Linked DNA regions of Marinagarivorans cellulosilyticus. The protein of the gene in region 1 interacts with the protein of each later gene in a pairwise test. Links are inferred from orthologs where the notes say so. Each region holds a gene or a part of one and is shown on either strand. Other genes may lie near its edges.

Region 1 (10,886 bases):
TCCTCTCTAGCCAGTGCGCGTTTAGTCTTGGCCGTTGCCTCCATGCTAAGTGGATCATCCGGCCAGGGATGGCGGGGGTAGCGGCCTTTCATTTCTTTTTTTACCTCGGTATAGCCTGTTGCCCAAAAAGCGGCTAAATCTTGTGTTACTTGCAAAGGCTGCTTGGCTGGCGACAAAAGATGCACGGTAATTTTTTGTTGTCCATTTAATACAGTAGGCGTGCTGTGGCAGCCAAACATTTCTTGAAGTTTTACAGCCAGGACGGGTGGCGACTGTTGGTAGTCAATACTGGCCATTCGCCCGCTAGGTATCGCTATTTTTGCCGGTGCTAATTCGTCCAGTTGCTGTGGTTGCGGCCAAGGCAATAAGGTTTTTAGTAGCGAAAAAACAGGTATTTTCTTGAAGTCGGCTAAGGTATTAATATTGGCTAGGTGTGGTGTTAGCCAGTTATCCAGTGTGCTAAGCAAGGCATTTTGGCTCATATCGGGCCAGTCGTCACCACTGTGCTGCCGTAGCAATTGAACGCGAGCAATCAACTGTAGGCTATTGTCGTCCCAATCTAAATAATCTAGACCTTTGTCGCGTAGCAATGCTGTTAAAGCTTGGGTCTTAATGTCTTTAGGGATATTGCTGAGTGCTTTTTGTTGAATAACTATTTTGCCCAGTAGTTGTCTTTGTTCGGCAATAAAACGCCCCTTATCGTCTTGCCACTGTGCAATGGTGACTTCTTTTATGTGGTGAGTGAGTCCATCTTTTAAAAAGTGCGCGTTAAGCGCGCAAGCTATAAATATGCGGTCCTGCGATTGTCCAACTAGCCCGCCAACCTCGGCAACGCTTAGCCAAGGTTGTTGAGCTAATGCATCGCTTTCATCAAGTTGGGCAGCGCGCCCGTTGGCAAGCTGGTAAACCGCTGTACCGTTATTACTTGCTTTGCGTTTGGCGATGCGCTCTGGAAAGGCGTTGGCTATGAGTAGGCCTGCAAGCTCGCCCTTATCTTGCGCTGATGCGTTGTTTCTTTTTAATGGTGCGCATAGAGTTTTAGCGAGTTGTTTTACGCGTTGTTGCCAAGCTTTATGTTGTGGCTGGCGGCTTTGTTCTATTGCTACGATGTGATCATAAATATCACTGCCTAAGTTTTTAGGTGGGCGCTCGCTAAGCAGTGCAGCAACCATACCGCCTAGGTCTGTTGCGCCAATTTCCTCTGAGTGTATTAGCAATGCGGCCAAGCGCGGATGGCAGGGGAATAATGCCAAACGCTGACCTAAAAGCGTAAGTGTATTTTTTTGTGTTAATGCGCCGATATTAGTTAATGCATCTAGGGCTTGTTGCCAGTTGGCTTCGGCTGGAGGGTTTAGCCATTGTAGTTCGTTAGGGTGGCTAACACCCCAGTGTAATAAGGTAATTGCCAAGGGCATTAAGTCGGCGTTAATAATTTCTGGCGTGGTATGGCGCAACCTTTGGTTGTGTTGTGCTTGCGACCAGAGTCTGTAACAAATGCCTGGCTCCATTCGTCCGGCGCGGCCGGCGCGCTGTTCGGCCGACGCTTGCGAAACCCCTTGGGTGTGCAAACGCGTAAGGCCGGTGTTTGGGTCGAAGCTTGGGTTGCGGGTAAGGCCGCTATCGATAACTACGCGCACCCCTTCAATGGTTAAGCTGGTTTCGGCAATGTCGGTAGCCAATACAATTTTGCGATAATTATTATCTGTTGGGGCGATGGCTAATTGTTGTTGCTCAAGTGGCAAGCTGCCGTGCAGAGGCAGGCAAATAGTATGATTAGGTAACGGTGTTAATGCCTGATGTGCGCGATTAATTTCACGCATACCGGGTAAAAAAACTAAAATGCTGCCGCTGTCTTGCGCTAGTGCTTGTTCAATAGTGCGTACTAATGGCGGCAAAAAATCATCATTTTTAAATGTATTGGTTTTGCGTGTGGCTTGCACAGGTTGATAGCGTATATCGACGGGGTAGCTGCGGCCTTGGCTTGTAACGACGGGGCAATGTGAAGGCTGTGATGTGCTTTGCTCTAATAAGCTTGCGACGTTTTCGCTATCGAGGGTTGCCGACATTACCAATATTTTTAGTGGGTTGTCGCTTTCGCGAAATAATTCGCGGGCTTGTAGGCTTAGCGCTAGCCCCACATCTGTATTTAAACTGCGCTCGTGAAATTCATCAAAAATAACAATCCCTACACCAGTAAGCTCGGGGTCGTCTTGTAGCCAGCGGGTTAATAAGCCTTCAGTAATCACCTCTATGCGTGTGTTCGCGCCGACTTTGGTGGCTTGTCGCATACGATAGCCCACGGTTTCACCTACTTTTTCGCCCAGCATATTGGCCATGCGGTTGGCCGCATTTAAGGCTGCAACTCGGCGCGGCTCAAGCATTATTATTTTTTGTTCTTTGAGCCAAGGTACATTTAGTAAACTCAGCGGAACTTGTGTGGTTTTACCGGCGCCGGGCGGGGCTTGCAGAACACAATGCGGGGCATTGTTTAGTGCATAGAGTAGTGTGGGTATGCATTCGTGTATCGGCAGGCTCATATACAGTGATCAGTTGTGTGGTCAGGGTAAGTGTTTCAACATTTTACCGGACGCGGGCTTTTGAGTAAGCTGTGCATCCGAATTAATCGCAAGAGAGTAAAGCGGTGCAGCGACTCGATAAATTACTGGTAGAACATGGCCTAGCAGCCACGAGAACACAAGCTCAAAAATTAATTGAAGACGGGCTTGTCGAGGCAAAGGTTTCGGGTCAGTGGCTGGTACAAAAAAAGCCATCGATTAAACTGCCCGAAAACAGCGAGCTACGTGCCGGTGATCACCCAGATATGCGCTATGTGTCGCGTGCCGGGCTAAAGCTTGAAGCTGCTTTGCGCAATAACGGGTTGGATGTAAAAGGGTTGGTCGCCCTTGATGTGGGGCAATCTACGGGTGGCTTTACCGATTGTTTGTTAAAACACGGTGCCAGCAAAGTTGTTGGCGTGGAAGTTGGCCACGATCAGCTGGTGGAACCGCTGCGGGTACATGGTGATGTAGTGTGTTTGGAAGGGGTTAATGCTCGCCACCTAGATCCCGATATTCTGAAATACGCCCCAAATAAATTTGATATCGCGGTAATGGATGTGTCTTTTATTTCTCAAAAACTCATTCTGCCGCGCTTACCCGTTTTGCTCAAGCAGCAAGCCCTACTGGTAACTTTGATTAAGCCGCAATTCGAGGTAGGGCCGCAAGGGTTGGGTAAAGGTGGCCTCGTTAAGCCTGATGTTGATATGTACACCTTAGAGCAGGATTTTACTCGCTTTGTTAAGGCGCTGGGTTTTGAGGTATTACACTACAGTGAAAGCCCCATAAAAGGCGGTGACGGTAACCGCGAGTTTTTAATGGTGGCTCGTTTAGTGACTTAGCAATTCCCCTCTTAGTTTCTATATCGGCCCCAATTTACCTGAGGGCTGAATCTCAATTTAAGCATTGTCGCAAAAAAGGGGTTGACTCCCGCCTTTGGTGTGCTAATTTTGTAGCACGTGCTACAAAATTAGCAGTTGTGATGATGGTGAATACATATGTCCAGTAATACAGTTTATGCATCTCTTAGCCGGCGTGAGCGGCAAATTATGGATGTCCTGCACGAGGAAAACCCCATATCAGCTAAAGATATTCAGTTGAAAATGCCGGACCCACCGAGTTATTCCGCCGTACGAGCATTAATTACTCGAATGGTCGATAAGGGCGTTGTAGCGTTTTCGCGCGAAGGCACAAAATACATGTATCGACCAGTGCAGGCACAAAATAGCGTGCAAGCTTCAGCAATATCTAGGTTATTAAAAACGTTTTTTAAAGGCTCCAAAATTAAAGCCGTAACAGCCTTGCTCGATGCTGACGGCGCTGAAATGGATGCCCATGAGATAGAGGAGTTGGAGCGGAAAATAGCGCGTTTAAAAAAGCAGTCTAAATAATAAATAGAGCCGTTTAAGAGGTGATTTTATGTTTAACCTTTTTGTTGTTATTGCTTTGCTTTTAAAAATTATTTTAGTGTTTTCTTGTGTTCGCTGGTGGCTTTACCGCTCGCGTGATACGCACTCGGGTAGATTGGCCAGGTTGGTATGCATTGCTTTTTTAGGTGTGATTTTGTTGCCCTTAGGTAGTGCAATATTGCCAGCTGTGGCACTGGAGGTAATCCCTGTTAACTTTTGGGCGCTATTTAATATCAATGTGTATTTGACGTTACCGGTAATACTCAAAGTTGTTATTGGGATTTATTTGGCGGGTGTTTTTAGTGTGTTGATTTATCGCTTTTGGCATTTGCTGGAGGCTTTAAATTATGCCAGCCAACTAGAGTCTGCTCCAGAAGACGTGGATGAGGTATTCGTTAGCATTAAAAAGCAGAATAACCTTTTGGAAAGGGTGGCGCTAAAGGTTGGGCAATCGAAGGTAGGTGGGAGTAATGTTGTTAGTCAAGGCCCGTTCACACTCGGTGTTTTACGCCCCATCATTGTTTTACCCGAAGATTATAGTCAGTGGAGCCGTTCGACCTTAATGCGTGTGCTTACGCACGAGTTAGCGCATGTGGTACGTAAGGATTGGTTTTGGCAAAACGTATTGCAGTGTTTAATAGCGTTTGTTTGGTTTTTACCTTCTGCATGGCGTTTAGGTAAGCAGTTTTCTTGGTTAAGCGAGCTTAATGCCGATGATGCTGTATTGGCCGGTGGTAGCGGTCGCTCGGATTATGCCGATGATTTGTTAAATATTGCTGCCCGATATCCACGAGCACCTCGCAGTGCAGCGGCTTTAATTGATGGTTCGTATTGTTACGAGCGCATAGCAGCCATATTGGATGGCTCAAGGTTACGCAGCCATACACCCTTCAAGCAAACGCCATTTTGGGTTTGGCTAGTTGCGGTTTTGGCATGGCTTAGCTTATCGACAATAACACTCGAAGCAGCGGCTGTTTCTTTGTGGCATGAAGGTGATACTGGTGGAAAAACTCTAACATTTTATAGCTTTCCTGAGCCTAATAAGGATGGGGCAAATAGTGCTTTAGCGGTACCCGTAAAATTGACGCCGCACACGCAACCTCGCAGTTATAAAGAGTCGGTTGTGATTATTGAAAGGGAGCCGTACTTAACAAAAGAGGCGCTGTTAAGTGAGGCAAAAACGGCAATGAACCACCTTGCCGCTGTGGATGCTGATAATTTGCCCGTTGTGCCAAATGTGTCTGTGCAAGGCTATGTTGCTTTACGTGCTGTAATTCCAGAGTACCCAAAGCGCGCGCAGCGAAAAAATATTGAAGGGCAGGTAATCGTACAGTTTGATGTACTGCCTAGCGGTAAGGCGGATGCTATTCGTATTGCAATGGCAAGCCCTAAACACATTTTTGATGATGCTGTATTGGAGGCTATGGCAAAGTCAATATTCAAACCGGCGACCGATAATGGCCGCCCGATAAAAACCCAGCATGCAACGCAAACATTTACATTTAGATTATCTGAGGGTGCAAAAACAAAAAACTTTAACCCCACGTTTGGTACACCAATACAGACAGCCGAGCAAAGTACTCATGCTGCGCCTTAAGGTAGTGCGTAATTATGCGCTGCTTTGTACCTACGTATTCGGAGAAATTTATGAATCAAGCCATGTTTAATGAAGAGGTGTTTAATGAAGAAGTGTTTAGTGAAAAATTATTCAGTAACAAAGTGTTTAGTGAAAGTGCTTATGCCACGTTATTTTTGTCTTCAATCAGCAAGTGGTTTTTTGCCGCCGTTACGGCTGGTGTCACGACGATTGCTTTGGTAGCGCTTATGCATATTTTGATAGTGGCTCCCAAGTTGGAGGCACCTATTATTGTAGATCGTCCAATGCCGAATATTGTGTTAAAAGAACCGATTATTGAAGATCAAAATATTGCGCCTTTACCCCCCAAGCCTGTTGCCGCAGAGCCGGAGCCAGCATTGCCGCCTTTAGTGGCTCAGCAAATTACAGGTGATGAAGGTGGTTATACCCCAGTTGCTCCGCCTAAGCCTACTGGTGGCGATAAACTAGCCATTTTACCCAGTAGTTTTCCCGTTGCTCGTATGATGGTGGCGCCAGATTACCCAGCGCGAGCGGCGAACAAAGGTATAGAGGGTTTTGTGGATGTTCGCTTTGATGTTACAAAAACAGGTGCTACCAGCAATATAGAAGTAATATCGGCGCAGCCAGAAAAGATATTTAATAAGTCGGCTGTCAATGCCATTAAGCGTTGGAAGTTCACGCCCTATGAGCGCGATGGCGAGGTGGTAGCCTTTTACGGTATGAGCCGCCGTGTGGTCTTTAGCTTAGAAAACTAGTTACGAAAAATAATACTTTCGAATTTTCAGCGGATGCTCCTGATACCCGTTGCACCCTTGGCGTCGTAAGGCGCCTTTTTTATATTTTTTGCCCGTTTATGCGCAGCGAAGAAGTGAGTCGCGCGCTTTCGCACGCAACTCGCGTTTGGCACTGGTACGCAGTGCTTTATGGCTTTTCTCGTGTACGCCACCTTTGCGTAGCAAAGGGTTTTGCGACACGGTATTGCGGTATTTTTTCAGTACTTTAACCGTCGTAGGTTTTACCTTTTTAGTACTCTTTTTTCGTTTGCTCATGGTTACCCCTTAATGCAAATTACTTGTTTAAGTGTATGAACAATGTCTACCAAGTCGCTTTGGTTATTCATGACATCGTCAATGTTTTTATAAGCCGCTGGAATTTCGTCGATCACACGGCTGTCTTTTCGGCACTCTACGCCGCGTGTTTGTGTCGCTAAATCCTCGCGGGTAAAGCGCTGCCGTGCAGCGCTTCGGCTCATTACGCGGCCTGCCCCGTGGGAGCAGGAGCAAAAAGAATCAGCGTTGCCTAAGCCGCGCACAATAAATGATTTATCGCCCATGCTACCGGGAATAATCCCTAGCTGCCCTCGCTTAGCATTAATAGCGCCTTTGCGAGTAATGTAGAGTGTTTCGCCAAAGTGTTGCTCTTGTTCAACATAATTATGATGGCAGTTAATCGCCTCATGCGTAATGGTGAACTTAGGCAAAAAAGGTTCTATTGCGCGCAGTGTAAGCTTCATCATTTCTTGTCGGTTAATGCGCGCATATTCTTGCGCCCAATTAACGGCAGCCATATAGTCGTGAAAATCGGTTTGCGCCTCATCAAACCATGCGAGGTTTTTATCGATAAGTTTACGCGCTCGATTTTCAATTTGCTTTCGGGCGCGCTCGATAAAATAACTACCAATGGCGTTACCCATGCCGCGGCTGCCAGAATGTAGCATTAACCAAACGTAACCGGCCTCATCAATACACACCTCAATAAAATGGTTGCCACTGCCGAGTGTTGCCATTTGCGTAACCCATAGCGTATCGGCTTTTTTAAGGCGTTTTTTGATGTCTGGATGCGCTTTGGTTATTTTCTCTAGCGATGCGGCGAGTGGATTACAGGCTGCATCGCGTGCACTAATGCGTTTATGTGCTGATAAGCCTACAGGTATTGCACGCTCAATAGCGCTGCGCATAAGGGCTAGGTTATCTGGCAATTGCGTGCTACGTAGCGATAGCTGAATAGCATTCATACCGCAACCAATATCCACGCCAACGGCAGCCGGAATAATTGCGTTGCGTGTTGGAATAACCGAACCCACCGTTGCGCCTACACCCAGATGCACATCGGGCATAGCGGCTACATGAGGGCCCACAATGGGTAATGTCGCGGTATTTTTTAGTTGTGTAATTGCTTTAGGGTCAATAGCGTGGGTATATACCTTAATGGGTACATCGCCTTTGCTATTGGCTTTATTAAATTCTATGAAAACAGGCATTATTTATCCTTCGCGATTATGCGAATAATAGTCAATAGTGCTTTCAGGCTGGTGGGTTTTGTAAACCCTAGATACAAAAATCCCCAGCATTGCCGGGGATTTTGGTCGTATAAGAATACGGTAAGGTCCGGCCTGAAAGCGTGGTGTCTTTCAGGCCTAAGCACAAAAAGACTATGGTTTAGTTCTCGATAAAGTCATGTGTGTGCTCCTCTAGTAAGGTGTGGTTTGGGTAAAACGAATGCCGCGCACTTTAACGGCTAAAATAAAAATGTCAACAAATATCAAATTATTTTTGAAGGTTTGGTTTGTATGTTGTGGCTCCATTAACGCTTTTACAGCGAAACGGTGGTGTATGCCACTGCTACTTATTTTTTATTTGCGTGTAATCTTTGGTTTTTTGCGTTTGGGGTAACATGCTTTGCACAGTGGGCAAACGGTGCCATCACAGCCCCTTGCTGTACAAAATTCACGGCCATAAAAAATAAATTGTAAATGCAGTTTGTTCCAAAATTCGGCGGGGTATAGGCGTTTGAGGTCTTTTTCGGTTTGTTCTACATTTTTGCCTGTTGTTAAGCCCCAGCGCTGTGCGAGGCGATGGATGTGAGTATCCACAGGAAATGCCGGCACACCAAACGCTTGCGCCATAACAACGCTAGCGGTTTTGTGGCCTACGCCGGGCAGTGCCTCTAATGCTTCAAAGCTTTGCGGTACTTCGCCGTTATATTTTGCGACCAATATTTTTGAAAGTTCACTTATCGCTTTAGATTTTCGAGGCGATAGACCGCATGGGCGAATAACCGCTTGAATATCGGCTACTGGAACATGTTGCATATCGAACGGGTTATCGGCTAATTGCCATAACAGTGGGGTGATTAAGTTGACGCGAGCATCAGTGCACTGTGCTGACAATAATACAGCAACTAAAAGCGTGTAAGGGCCTTTATGGTCTAGCGGGATAGGCGTTTCTGGGTAGTGTGCATTGAGCGTATTGAACACTAAGTCAACACGCTCGGCTTTGGTAAGGTTTTTTATTGGATCGTGTAATGCTTGTTCGCTCATGAAAACGCCATTAGCTAGAGGGCATCTCTAAAAATGCACTTTTTCCGCGATAGCTGCTTACAGGTTTTTGCTCCTCGACATTCGGCTCCTGCAATGTCTAATAAGGTGTTTCCTGCACCGATGCTAAACCTGTATTCAGCCCATCCATGGACATTAGCTCCGTTCTCGAGTCCTCATTTACACCAAGTAAACTGCGGCTCTCCGAGCGGTTCTTCCTTGCTCTCACAAAAAAATTACTATTTTTAGCGGTGCCCTAGAGTGGTGTGTAGCGCGAAAGCTTACCGCAGAGGCCTTGCGCGCATTAGGATTTAAAGGTTAGCCAAGCGTCTGCACAAAGGCTTTGATTCGTTGTGCTGCTTCAATGCACTGTGCAACCGGGGCGACTAAAGCCATGCGAATGTAATTTTCGCCTGGGTTTCCGTTGGGGGTATGGCGGGCCAAGTATTGCCCCGGTAAAACGGTAATATTTTGTTGCGCATAAAGCCCTTGGGCAAAGTCAGTATCCAAAATGGGTGTTTTTGGCCACAGGTAAAAGCTGGCCTGTGGAATATTGACCGGTAATACAGGGTTAAGTATTTCGGTGACTTGTGTGAATTTTTGTCGGTATAAATCGCGGTTTGCTTTTACGTGCGTCTCGTCTTGCCATGCGGCAATGCTGGCGAGTTGAGTGGGTACGGGTAATGCGCAGCCATGATAAGTACGGTACTTTAAAAAGGCTTGTAACACGCTCGCGTCGCCCGCCACAAAGCCTGAGCGCAAGCCTGGTAAATTGGAACGCTTTGAAAGGCTATGGAAAACAACGGCGTTTTTAAAGTCGGAGCGGCCGCTGTTAACACAGGCTTCTAATAATCCTACTGGCGGTTTGCTCTCATCAAAATAGAGTTCGCTATAGCATTCATCGCTGGCAATAATAAAGTTGTATTTTTCGGCAAGTTCGAGCGCTTTGATTAAGTACGCTTGATCCATAACCGCCCCAGTGGGGTTGCCTGGGCTGCACAAAAATAAAAGCTGGCATTCTTGCCATGTTTTTTCGCTAACACTATCAAGCTCGGGTAAAAAACCGTTGTCTTCGGTGCAGTTTAAAAATACAGGCTCTGCGCCGGCTAAAATGGCCGCGCCTTCGTAAATTTGATAAAACGGGTTTGGCATTAAGACTTTAGGCGCCTTTTGTGTTCTATCGATAATTGCTTGGGTAAAAGCAAATAAGGCCTCGCGAGTGCCTGCAACAGGTAATGCTTGGCTTTCAAAATCGAGGGCGCTATTGAGTTTAAAGCGCGTATTGGCCCAAGTACTAATGGCTTGCCTAAGTTCGGGTAGGCCTTTGGTTAGCGGGTATTGCGTGAGTGTATTTAGGTTGTTGCTGAGCGCCTCTAATGCGAATGTTGGTGGCGTATGTTTGGGCTCGCCGATGGATAGGGGGATGTGCTCTAGTGATGCCGGTGGCGTTATGCCATCTTTTAATGCTGCGAGTTTTTCAAAAGGGTAGGGCTGTAAGGCCGATAATGCGTCGTTCATAGTAATGAGAGCTATAAAAATGATTGTAAAGCGGTGATGTTCACCGCCATTTAATTAGGCGTTATTGTGATTGTTCAACTTGCTGATCCAGCTCTTGGCAGATAGCTCGCTGTAAGTCTTCACACAACTTGTCATCACTTAATGGGTCGCCATTTTGATCGGTGATAAAAAATACGTCTTCGACCCGCTCGCCTAAAGTAGAAATTTTTGCATTACACAGTTGAATGTCGTACTCCATAAAAATACGGCCAATGGTGGCTAATAAACTGTGCCGGTCTGGGCTAATTACTTCTAGTGTTGTGAAGCTAGCGCCTTCCGGTGTTTGCATTTTGGTGCGGGTGGGAATAGGGAACTGTTTTAGCAGGCGTGGTGTGCGCTTTTTAATAACGTCAGAATATTCGCCTTTGGTGACAAAGCTTAGCTCTTGAATTAAGGCATCTATAATTTTTTGCTGTTTTGAGCTGCCATCTTCTACCGGTTGATCATTTTCG
Region 2 (11,370 bases), 400 kb from region 1 along the record:
AGCACTCAATTGTGCAGATGGCTGAATATTTTATTTATTGGCAGGTATAGCCGCCATCAACCGGCACCAAGGCGCCCGTCATAAAGCTATTTTCATCAGATAACAAAAAACACGCGACTCGCGCGATTTCAGCAGGTTCAGCTATACGCTTAATGGGCTGAGCATCTTCTAGAATTGCCATTACCTCGCCATCGCTCGCGCCAGTAATAGACTTAAATTTATCGACCGCCTTATGGAGCAAAGGCGTATCAATAGTGCCAGGGCAAATGCAATTGATGCTGATATTGAATTCGGCATAATCAATAGCGGTACTTTTAGTCAGCTGTGCAACGGCGCCTTTAGTCATGCCATAAGCCGCACTCATCCCCTTACCCACAAAGGATTGATCCGACCCCATAATCAAAACCTTACCCTGTCGCTGTTCTTTCATAATGGGCAATACAGCTTTAAGCGTAAAGAATACACCCTTGCAATTTACCGCCAATACTCGCTCAAACTCATCCACACTGGTTTGCTCGATATTCGCAAATAGATGTATGCCGGCATTCGCAAACAGCAGATCAACCCGGCCGCTTTCATCCAACACCTGAGCAACCGCCTTTTCTACTTGCTCGTAATTACTTACATCGCACGCGATATAACTGCAAGCATCACTTTCAACATCAACAATATCCAAGTTATAGACTTTCGCGCCTTGCGCGCAGAGCTTTAAAACTACCTCTCTGCCTATCCCTGTGGAGCCACCGGTCACTATGGCCACTTTCTTACTGAAGCTCATTACCACCCCCGTTATTAAACACATTAATAAAGCAATATATTAACACTGCTTTATTAAGCTTTTTACAAAGGCTTACGATAAGACGTTAACTTTAATTGCTGTAAATAGGCTGAGTGTGCACACTCGCAAGGCGTCATAAACAAATCATCCTCAGCGGCATGCATTTTCGTTACTCGGGATTCCAATGCGCACTGCGACTCTAGCTCTCCATCATGCAAAATATGCCCAAGTGGCACATTTGGGTAGCTCCGCGCCCAATAATGCCCGATTAGTAAACTGCGATGGCACGTAGCTGGATCTTTTTCTGCACACATCAGCGCAATACTCAGCGGTTTATTTAAACCGTTATTTAGACGATTAATACCTGCCTTGAATAAGGCCGAGGCCATTAGACGGTCGAATTGTACTTGGCCTAGCTCGTCATAATGCGCATCATCTTTTGAGCGCGGGCCCAGCTCGTCACCAAGGTATACATAATAAATACCCTCGGTTTTTAAACGCGCTTCAATCGCTTCTTTGTGATAATCAAAAAATGCTTTGCTATAAGGTACCGAACGTACATCGGCAACCGCTTGAATATTGTGGCGCTGCAATTGTGCAACGAAGGTATCTATCGGCTTAGTGGCATAACCAATGGTAAACAAAGACATAAATTCTACGCTCCAAAAACAAAAAAACCGGCCATTGGCCGGTTTTAAATTATTGCGTATTAATGCTTATAGTAATAAACGGCGAACATCGCCAAGCACTGTACTTAAGTAAGTCAGGAAGCGCCCGGCATCACTACCGTTAACTGCACGGTGATCGTAAGAAAGACTTAGCGGCAACATCATACGCGGCTGGAAGGCTGCGCCATCCCACACCGGCTGCATGCTTGCTTTAGAGACACCCAGAATGCCTGCTTCAGTTGTGCTCACCATAGGTGTAAAACCGGTACCGCCAAATGGGCCCAAGCTAGAAATAGTAAAGCAACCGCCTTGCATTTCGGCCGGCTTCAATTTGCCGTCACGCGCCTTACCGGCCAACTCCACAACTTCGCGAGCAATATCGTAAATGCCTTTTTGATCGACATTTTTAATCACTGGCACCATCAAGCCACGCGGGGTATCCACCGCAACAGCAATATGGATAAACTTCTTCTGAATAATGTGCTCACCGTCATTATGCATTGCCACATTAAAACTTGGCTCTGCCTGTAAAGCAGCGGCAGCCGCTTTAATAATGAACGGTAGCGGCGTTAACTTAACGCCTGATTTTTCAGCTTCGGCTTTCATGCCTTTGCGGAAACTTTCGATATCGGTAATATCGGCATCATCAAATTGCGTGACACGCGGAATATTTAGCCAGTTACGCGTCATAGCTTCTGCGGTTAGCTGCTTGATCTTGCTCATTTTCACAAGTTCAACTTCACCAAACTGGGCATAATCCACGTCGGGCACGGCTGGAATACCAGCGCCGCTAGTCACACCGCCGCCGGAAGCACGCTTTTGCATCACGTTTTTGACAAAGCCATGAACATCGTCAAACGAAACACGGCCGCGCGTACCCGTACCTTTGACCTCGGCAAGGTTAACGCCAAGCTGGCGAGCTAGTTTGCGTACCGCAGGACCGGCATAGACTTCGCTAGAGGAAACGACTATTTCAGCGCCAACCGACGACGCAGGTACTGGTTCGGCTTTAGCCGGAGCAGACGTGACAGCGGGAGCTGGTGCTGCCGCTTTTGGGGCCTCTGGTGCAGGGGCAGCTGCTGGCGCAGCACCCTCGACTTCCATTTGACCAATCACATCACCCTGGCTAGCTTTATCACCCACTTTAATCGTGAATGCGGTTATTTTACCGCTCGCAGGTGCGGGGATTTCCATACTGGCTTTATCGGATTCTAAAACAATAAGGCTATCGCCTTCGCTTACGGTATCGCCCACCGCGACAAAAACTTCTATAACCTCTACGCCTTCTGCACCACCGATATCCGGTACCGGAATATCTGTAACACTCGCCTCTGGTGCACTCGCTGCTGCCGGAGCCGGCTCAGCGGCTGGCTCTGGAGCGGCAGCTGGCTCTGGAGCAGCGGCATCGCCTTCCACTTCAAGCTCAAGCATTGGCGTGCCTTCCGCGACTTTATCGCCCTCTTTAACCAATATGGCTTTTACCACGCCGCCTTTTGGCGAAGGGATATCCATACTGGCTTTATCGGACTCTAGCATCAGCACTTCTTGATCGGCGGCTATCGTATCGCCAACCGCAACGCTAATCTCAATGACATCAACGCCTTCTGCGCCGCCAACATCAGGGATGTTAATTATTTCAATCGCCACAATAGACTCCTATACCGTCAAGGGCTCGGCTTTTTCAGCATCGATGCCATATTTTGCCATGGCTTCTACAACCACTTTCGCGTCAATTTTGCCTTGGTCTGCCAACGCCTTAAGCGCCGTCACGGCAACGTAGTTACGATCCACCTCGAAGAACTCGCGCAACTTACTGCGTGAATCACTGCGACCAAAACCATCTGTACCCAACACGTAGTAATCGCCAGGGATGTAATTGCGCAATTGCTCAGAATAATTTTTGATGTAATCCGTCGAGATAATGAACGGGCCGTCTTGTTTTTCAAGCGTTTGGGTCACGTAAGCTTTTTTGGCCGGTTGATCGGGGTGGAAGCGATTCCAGCGCTCAACTGTTTGCGCTTCACGTGTTAGCTCGTTGGTGCTTGTGACACTCCAGATGTCTGATTCCACACCAAAGTCTTTGCGTAACAATTCGGCTGCCGCTTCAACTTCGCGCAAAATAGAACCCGCCCCCATCAACTGTACGCGGTGCTTGCCTTTAGGCGTTTTCTTGCCTGCGGCCAATTGATAAATACCTTTAATAATGCCTTCTTCGGCACCTTCTGGCATATCTGGGTGGGTATATTCTTCGGTCATGGTGGTGATGTAGTAAAAGACATTCTCTTTTTCAGCATACATACGGCGCAAACCGTCTGTAATAATCACCGCCAACTCAAAGCCATAAGTGGGGTCGTAGCTGCGACAGTTAGGAATGGTATTTGCCATCACATGACTGTGACCATCTTGGTGCTGCAAGCCTTCGCCGTTAAGCGTGGTGCGCCCTGCGGTGGCACCAATTAAAAAGCCACGCGCTTGAGCGTCGCCCGCTAACCAGGCTAAATCACCAATGCGCTGGAAGCCAAACATCGAGTAGTACACGTAAAACGGCACCATCGGCATTTTGTAGTTGCTATAGGCCGTAGCAGCAGCAACCCAAGCCGACATAGCGCCTGCTTCGTTGATGCCTTCTTCCATGATCTGGCCTTTTTTATCTTCTTTGTAGTACATGATCTGCTCGTGATCATGCGGGGTATATTGCTGGCCAGCCGAGCTATAAATACCTAACTGGCGGAACATACCTTCCATACCAAAAGTACGGGCTTCGTCAGGCACAATAGGCACTAGATTTTTGCCCATGTTTTTGTCTTTCGCCAACGCCGACAAGTATTGTACAAACGCCTTAGTCGTCGACATTGTTCGCTCGCCCGTCGTCTTTAAAAGACGCGGGAATTTATCGAGCCCGGGGGTTTCGAGCGGCGTAAAGTCACTGACGCGCGATGGTAAATAACCATTCAACGCTTCACGGCGAGACTTTAGGTACTTAATTTCAGGCGAGTCTTCTGCGGGGCGATAAAACGGAACATCTTTAACCTGCTCGTCCGTTAGCGGAATATTAAAGCGGTCGCGAATACGCAATAAATCTTCGGCGCCCAGCTTTTTAACGTTGTGCGCAATATTGACAGACTCGCCACCGGCCGCACCCAAACCATAACCTTTAACAGTTTGTGCCAGAATAACCGTTGGCTGCCCTTTGTGGTTTGTCGCTTCGTGATATGCGGCATACACCTTTTGAGGGTCGTGACCACCACGGCTTAAATGCATAATGTCGTCATCGCTCATATCTTCTACAAGCGAGAGTAACTCTGGGTATTTACCGAAGAAGTGCTTACGGGTGTAAGCGCCGCCGTTGGCCTTGTAGTTTTGCAACTCGCCATCAACCACTTCGTTCATGCGTTGCTGCAATAAACCAGTGGTGTCTTTTTCAAGCAAGCGGTCCCAGCCTTTACCCCAAACCACTTTAAGCACATTCCAGCCTGCGCCACGGAACATACCTTCAAGTTCTTGAATAATCTTACCGTTACCGCGCACAGGGCCATCAAGACGCTGCAAGTTACAGTTAATCACAAAAATAAGGTTATCTAAGCCTTCACGGCCTGCTAACGATATTGCGCCTAAGCTTTCTGGCTCGTCACACTCACCATCGCCCAAAAACGCCCATACTTTACGATCACCGCGCGGCACCAATTCGCGAGCCGACATGTAACGCATAAAGTTAGCTTGGTAAATAGCCGTGATGGGACCAAGGCCCATAGATACCGTTGGGAACTGCCAGTAATCAGGCATTAACCAAGGATGCGGATAAGACGACAAACCCTTGCCATCAACTTCACGACGAAAGTTATTAAGCTGATCTTCGTTGATACGACCTTCTAGGTACGAGCGGGCGTAAATACCCGGAGCGATATGGCCCTGAAAGTAAACGCAATCGCCCATTTGCTCGCCGTTATTACCGCGAAAGAAGTGGTTAAAAGCTACATCGTATAAAGTCGCAGAAGAGGAGAAAGACGATATATGACCACCGAGGCCATCATCGTTATTCGCATTAGCACGAACAACCGTAGCAATTGCATTCCACCGAATTAATGAGCGAATTTTACGCTCTAACGCTAAATCACCAGGAATTTGTGCTTCCGCTGAAACGGGAATGGTATTGCTGTAGGGTGTAGTAATCGCGGACGGCAGGCGGACACCGGCCTGTGTCGCAGCGTTCGACAAGTTTGCCAGCAATTGTCCAGCACGCTCAGAACCGCTGTGTTTAATGACAGATTCTAGTGCGTCTAGCCACTCTTGTGTTTCAAGAGTATCGTTTTCCTCAAGCATCAAAGCCTCCTCATCCACTGCGCCTTACACAAAGTACGCAAGTTTCAGTAATAACAGGAACAAGCTGGCTCTTCCCTTTTCAGCTCGTCGTTTTTTAATATCAATTGCACTACTGAGTGCGCCGCCTAGTCTTAGGGGGCCACGCGGTAGCGGTGTGTTCATCTATACGCCATACCAACGAAGCGGTAGGTGTGAGCCAGTCGCAACCAAAAGACCCTGCTACCGCGCCTTCTTAGTAGCCGCAGCAAAGCTGTGAAAGTAGAAATAAGGTGTTACGCAACTGCCCCAATAACGATGAACTACAGATTAAGGCGCCACGATTCTACACAGATCAAATTCACATTTCTAGCTGTGCGTCGGGCCCGCCCATAGATAGGCGGGCCTATTGCGCAGTGTTACAGCTGTCACATTGCGCAATAGTCGTACCATCTGCTCAATTTACAGCTCGGCAAATACCGAGCGCATAATAAACAACTTAGGGGTACAGCAAGGAGGGAGCCTTGCCCTTAAAGGCCGCGTAATCAGTGATGTGAGGAATTAACGAGAATACCGTTTTAGGCTTATCTACCGTGGCATTTTGGGAATATAAAATCAGCTGACGCTTTTGGCTATCCGTTAAAAACTGGTTGTACCAAGCCTTGAAATCATCAAGCTGGTAATTTTCAACTGCGGCAATCAACGCCTCGTCGCGACTGAACGCCGTATCGCCACTGTTTAAACTTTGCCAGTATTGGCTTACCAGCGCATTCAAGTTTTTGGGTTTCTCGGATAACTGCCCTACCAACGCCAATTGATGGACATGAAACTGGGTGTCGAAGTCGGGTTTATAATCGGCTAAAAATGTCGATATCGCTCGCTCTAATGCCACAACATCCGCCTGCGGTGATTGCACAACAAAAACCGCACCTGGCACCTCCCGCACAGGGTAGTAACTGCCAAATACAATGTAACCTAGCTGCTGCTGGGTGCGCAGCTGGTGATAAAATGGCGTGCTCAAAGTTTGCGCAAACAACTGTAATGCGGCTTGTTCCTGCAGCGAATCATCGCTGCCCTGCAGGTAAAGCATCGTGGCGTTGTCTTGGTGCTCGGCTGCAATATCAATAGCGTTAGCCTGCACAAGCTGAGTCACCCTTGCTCCCACTTTCGATTTAAATGAGCGCCCATCGACCAATACGCGCTTTAGCTTTTTCGCCAGCTTTTTCGCATGCCGAGTATTAATATTGCCCGCGGTTAGCACCGTGACTTCACTTTGACGCAATAAATTCTCAGTAAAACCCGGCAAGGCTGTAGGCTCTAGCGCGGCTAGCGCATCAGCCATATCTGGTGCAGACCAATACGGCTGATAAAGCGTTGCCGCAAGGTGGCTCATCATTTGTCGGTAAGGCGTTTCTTTTTTGTCATTGCGATAACGTCGCACCAAAGCCTCTTGCATGCTTTTAAGGCGAGGCAACTCGGCAACAATCCCCTTACCTTTTTTGTAATTATTAAGCTGTTTTACCGTGTAATTTAGTAGCGGCTCAATGCTATCTGAATAACCACTAAAAACAAAATCGATGCCTCTCGAGGTGGCATTAATACTAAAGTTTGCGCCGGCCATTGCCGCTTGATATGTCACCGGATTGAGATCGGCTTCGATAGCGTCGGCCAGTAATTTCACCATCGCAGCATGTTCTGCAGATTGCTCTACTAACACTGATTTTAAGCGCACCCGCACTGTTGCTCGCGGTACAGAAAATTCGGTATTACTGACATGCCATGCATTAAAGCGAGCATGTTTTACAATTTGCTTGGGCTTATCGTGCGCCTCTTTTATCAACGCTAAGCTTTCTGGCACAAAGGGATTTTTAGCGGGTAGTGCGCTTTTATCTAATAGTACTTTATACGCTTCGTTTTTAGCCGGGTCGATATGCGCGGGCTTATAAGTTTGGTTAACCGCATAAGGCACTTCGTACAGCGCGGTTTTATCCGTGGTTTGCAATGATGGCGCAGTAACAATTCGCAAAACATTATCGGCATTTAAGTGGCCGGCAAAATTTTGAATCAATGCTTTGTCAAACTGCCCTAAACGATAATCCATTGAAAACAAAATGGGGCTATCAACTAGCTGCATTTTACTGGCGAGATGGCTTGCTTCCATCATGGCTTCGCCACGCTCTTTAAAATTAAAGTCTATTTCGCCTAAACGTTTTATTTCGTTAAAACGCCACTCGTTAATGCCCTCGCGCTGCAGGGTTTTAATGTAACTAAACAGCAAGCTATCAATGGTATCGACATGCTTCAAGCCTTCGGGTGTTAAGCTGATAGAAACACCAAACGTATCGCCTTGGCGCCAGCCCACCCCCCGCCCCGCAGAAAGGCTTTCTATCCAGCCTTGCTCTTTTAGCAACCATGCCAAACTACCTTCACCTTCATGCCCCAACACAAAGCCTAAATAGCTCAGCGGTTTTTTCATCCAATAGTCATTTTTAGGGATTGGGAAAAGGTAGCTGACCGAGCGCACTTCGGTATTGGGGGTAATATTGATTGAAGCTGGCAAAAATGACGCATTAAATAGCGGTGTGCTCGCTTCTTCGTGGGCGACGGGGAAATCTTTTATGGCTGAGAACAAAGGTTTTACCATCGCCCGTAGCTGTGGAAGTGTTTCTTTGCCCACCACCACCAAACGCATATTATTAGCCGCGTAGTAACGGTTATAGAAGCTGACTAACGCTTTGCGCAGCTCACCGTCTTCATTATGTAAGGAATCTAAATTACCCGTTCGAAAGCGCGACAAGGCGTGGCCCGGCGTAATCACCTGCCGCAGGACATCTTCTTGACGGCGGTACTCAGTCGAAAACTTAGAGCGAAACTCCGAATGCACCGCATTGCGTTCTCTGTCGACATACTCTTCGTTAAATAGTGGCCCTATAAAAAACTGCGCAAAACGATCCAGCGCCCCCGCCAAGTGATCAGCATTAACATCAAAGAAATAGTTGGTATGCATTAAGCTCGTATAGGCATTATGGCTACCGCCATGCTTTTGAATATAGGCTTGATACTCTTCGGAATCTGGGTATTTTTGTGTTCCCAAAAACAACATATGCTCTAAAAAGTGTGCCAAACCAGCACGCTCTAGTGGATCTTCTCCGCTGCCAACATTCACATCTAGCGCGGCCGCAGCCTTTTCAGCGTTGGGGTCAGAAATCAACAATACGGGTAGATTATTATTCAGCACAAAGTAATCAACTTGGCGAGCATCGTTAGGGCTAAGCTCTGGCTGCAGCCATTGTGGTTGCAAGCGCTGTGGCGCATTCACTGCCAGCGCCTCGGCACCGGGTGTTTCATGCACCGGCGCTTGCGAAGCTGTAACTTGAGCCTGAGCCACACACATAGAGGACAACCAGCTACATGCCAGCCCCAGGCCCACAGCACATACTTTATTATGTAACTTACCGATAATGCCCACACAGGCCAAGCGATGTCGTTTACAGACTGAATTCATTGTGTCCTCTTTATTTAAAAAAAACCGCGATAGTTTAGGACATATCGCGGTCTATTCGGTTCACCCACATTGTGCGTACGCTAGAACCTAGAGCTAACAGCTACACGATAACCACTACCCTTTTGCAGCAGCTTCTTCCATGCCGGCTTTTGCCGTAGGCCAAGCGGTTAATATCGCCTTAACTAAGGTTGCGAGCGGGATGGCAAAAAAGACCCCCCAAAAACCCCATAAACCACCAAAAACTAGTACAGCCAACACGATGGCTACGGGGTGCATTTTAACGGCCTCGGAAAACAGCAGAGGAACGAGAACGTTACCATCTAGCCCCTGAATAACACCATACGCCAACATAAGGTACATGAATTCGCTGCCCCAGCCCCACTGAAAAAAGCCAATAAGCGCAACGGGGATTGTTGCAACGGCAGCACCGATATAAGGAATAAGAACCGAAAGACCCACAATAACGGCCAACAAAAGGGCGTAATTGACCCCCAGCAGCGTAAACGTAATGACAGAAACCCCAGCAACAATGATAATTTCTACCACTTTACCTCGGACGTAATTAGCTATTTGCTGATTCATCTCGTGCCAAATTTGGCGCATAAGCGGGCGCCGGTTAGGTAACTTATTGCCCAACCAATCCACCATAGCGGCGCCATCTTTTAAAAAGAAAAACACCAAAATTGGTACTAATACTAAATAGATCAATACACCAAAGAGTATGGGTAGCTGCGCAATAGAGAAGGTTAAAATCTGCTGCGCCGTTTGCCCAAGTTCAGCGCTCGCTGCCGTAATTAACTGTGTCATTTGTTCTTTGGAGAGTAAATCTGGGTAGCTTTCGGGCAAAACCAATAACAGCTTTTGCGCTTGCTTTAGCATTTTGGGCGCTTCACCAGCTAGGTTTAACGTTTGCGACCAGATCGAAGGCAATAGCACCAACAGGATTAACACAATGGCACTAACGAGCAGTAAAAAAGCCATGGTGACCGCCGCGATATGCGGCACCCCCCAGTGCTCTAACCGCGCCACTACCCCCTGCAGTAAAAAAGCAATAATAATCGCAGCGATCATGGGTGCCAATACAACCCCCATAGTCACCAAAACCGCCACACTAACAACCAACAATACCGCAATTAAAATAGCTTCTTCGTCGGCAAAGTAACGTTCGATCCAGCGCTCAAAAACCTTAATCATGCGACACCTTCCGGTTTGTATTCACCTTTTTGCACATGGTATTCAAAAAAGCTTTCATGCTCATTAAATCGTAACAGTGTATGCGCAGAAAGCTCAGCAAATGCATGAAAATCGCGTACTGAGCCAGCATCTGTTGCCAGTACCCGCACCACATCGCCACTATTGCACCCATTAAGCGCAAGCTTGGCCTTAAGTAATGGCATGGGGCAATCTAACCCTCGCGCATCAACCTCAACGGTCGTTTTTATCGATTCATTAGACATAATTGTTATCAGCAGTAAGGGGAGTCATTGAGCACACATGGAATTATTTGCCGCATTGTAACTCTTATTACGGCATGATCGTATCAGCCTTAAGAGGCATAGCGCCCCTCAAGGCAGGATGTGATCCACTAAGATTTCACAATAGCGCTTGATGACACCCGTTTTTTTAGGCACTGTGCCATTTAATATGAAGAACCCGAGCTTTTGCATGACCTTTATCCGCACCCTTTGCGCCCTTGCACTTTGTGTCACTACATCAAAAAGCCTAGCTGCAGTTGAGCTTCCCAGTATTGGTGATAACAGCGCTGGGTTAATTTCCCCGTCTGTTGAATATGCCCTTGGTCGCAAGGCCCTGCGCCAATACCGTGCCTATTTCCCACAAGCGCAAGACCCTTACTTTGAGGCTTACCTTGATAGCCTGCTCGATAACATGGTGGTCCACAGCGGTTTGCCTGATAAGCCGTTATCTTTATTAGTTATTGACGACATGAGCTTAAATGCCTTTGCGGCGCCCGGCGGTATTGTTGGCGTTAATACTGGTACCTTTCTGATGGCACAAACTGAGCAGCAGCTTGCCTCTATTCTCGCGCACGAGCTAGCCCACCTTAGCCAACGCCACTACGCACGACGAGTTGCCTATCAAAAAAGTAAGGCACCATTAAACTG

What was found.
Region 2: the proteins of nth (region 1) and aceE interact in binary tests that used the Escherichia coli proteins (3 or more experiments, as listed by UniProt). The link is inferred for Marinagarivorans cellulosilyticus from one-to-one orthologs.

Annotation. Positions count from the first base shown.
Region 1 is NZ_AP023086.1:2,267,395-2,278,280, forward strand. What follows is about bases 7,038-9,811. They hold nth (endonuclease III), read right to left. Parts: upstream 8,881-9,811; coding sequence 8,194-8,880; downstream 7,038-8,193. Other genes in these bases: MARGE09_RS08925 (RtcB family protein), read right to left, coding at 7,038-7,821; dapC (succinyldiaminopimelate transaminase), read right to left, coding at 9,196-9,811. Outside these bases: ATP-dependent helicase HrpB, read right to left, coding at 1-2,537; MARGE09_RS08900 (TlyA family RNA methyltransferase), read left to right, coding at 2,642-3,397; MARGE09_RS08905 (BlaI/MecI/CopY family transcriptional regulator), read left to right, coding at 3,554-3,946; MARGE09_RS08910 (M56 family metallopeptidase), read left to right, coding at 3,975-5,561; MARGE09_RS08915 (energy transducer TonB), read left to right, coding at 5,612-6,316; MARGE09_RS08920 (hypothetical protein), read right to left, coding at 6,413-6,610; more of MARGE09_RS08925, read right to left, coding at 6,613-7,037; more of dapC, read right to left, coding at 9,812-10,395; MARGE09_RS08940 ([protein-PII] uridylyltransferase), read right to left, coding at 10,457-10,886. UniProt on the Escherichia coli protein: DNA repair enzyme that has both DNA N-glycosylase activity and AP-lyase activity. The DNA N-glycosylase activity releases various damaged pyrimidines from DNA by cleaving the N-glycosidic bond, leaving an AP (apurinic/apyrimidinic) site.
Region 2 is NZ_AP023086.1:2,672,120-2,683,489, reverse strand. Bases 2,903-6,160 are described here. They hold aceE (pyruvate dehydrogenase (acetyl-transferring), homodimeric type), read right to left. Parts: upstream 5,767-6,160; coding sequence 3,103-5,766; downstream 2,903-3,102. Other genes in these bases: aceF (dihydrolipoyllysine-residue acetyltransferase), read right to left, coding at 2,903-3,093. In the rest of the region: MARGE09_RS10785 (SDR family NAD(P)-dependent oxidoreductase), read right to left, coding at 35-778; MARGE09_RS10780 (DUF488 domain-containing protein), read right to left, coding at 841-1,428; more of aceF, read right to left, coding at 1,495-2,902; MARGE09_RS10765 (insulinase family protein), read right to left, coding at 6,242-9,247; MARGE09_RS10760 (AI-2E family transporter), read right to left, coding at 9,362-10,441; MARGE09_RS10755 (sulfurtransferase TusA family protein), read right to left, coding at 10,438-10,704; MARGE09_RS10750 (M48 family metalloprotease), read left to right, coding at 10,913-11,370. UniProt on the Escherichia coli protein: Component of the pyruvate dehydrogenase (PDH) complex, that catalyzes the overall conversion of pyruvate to acetyl-CoA and CO(2).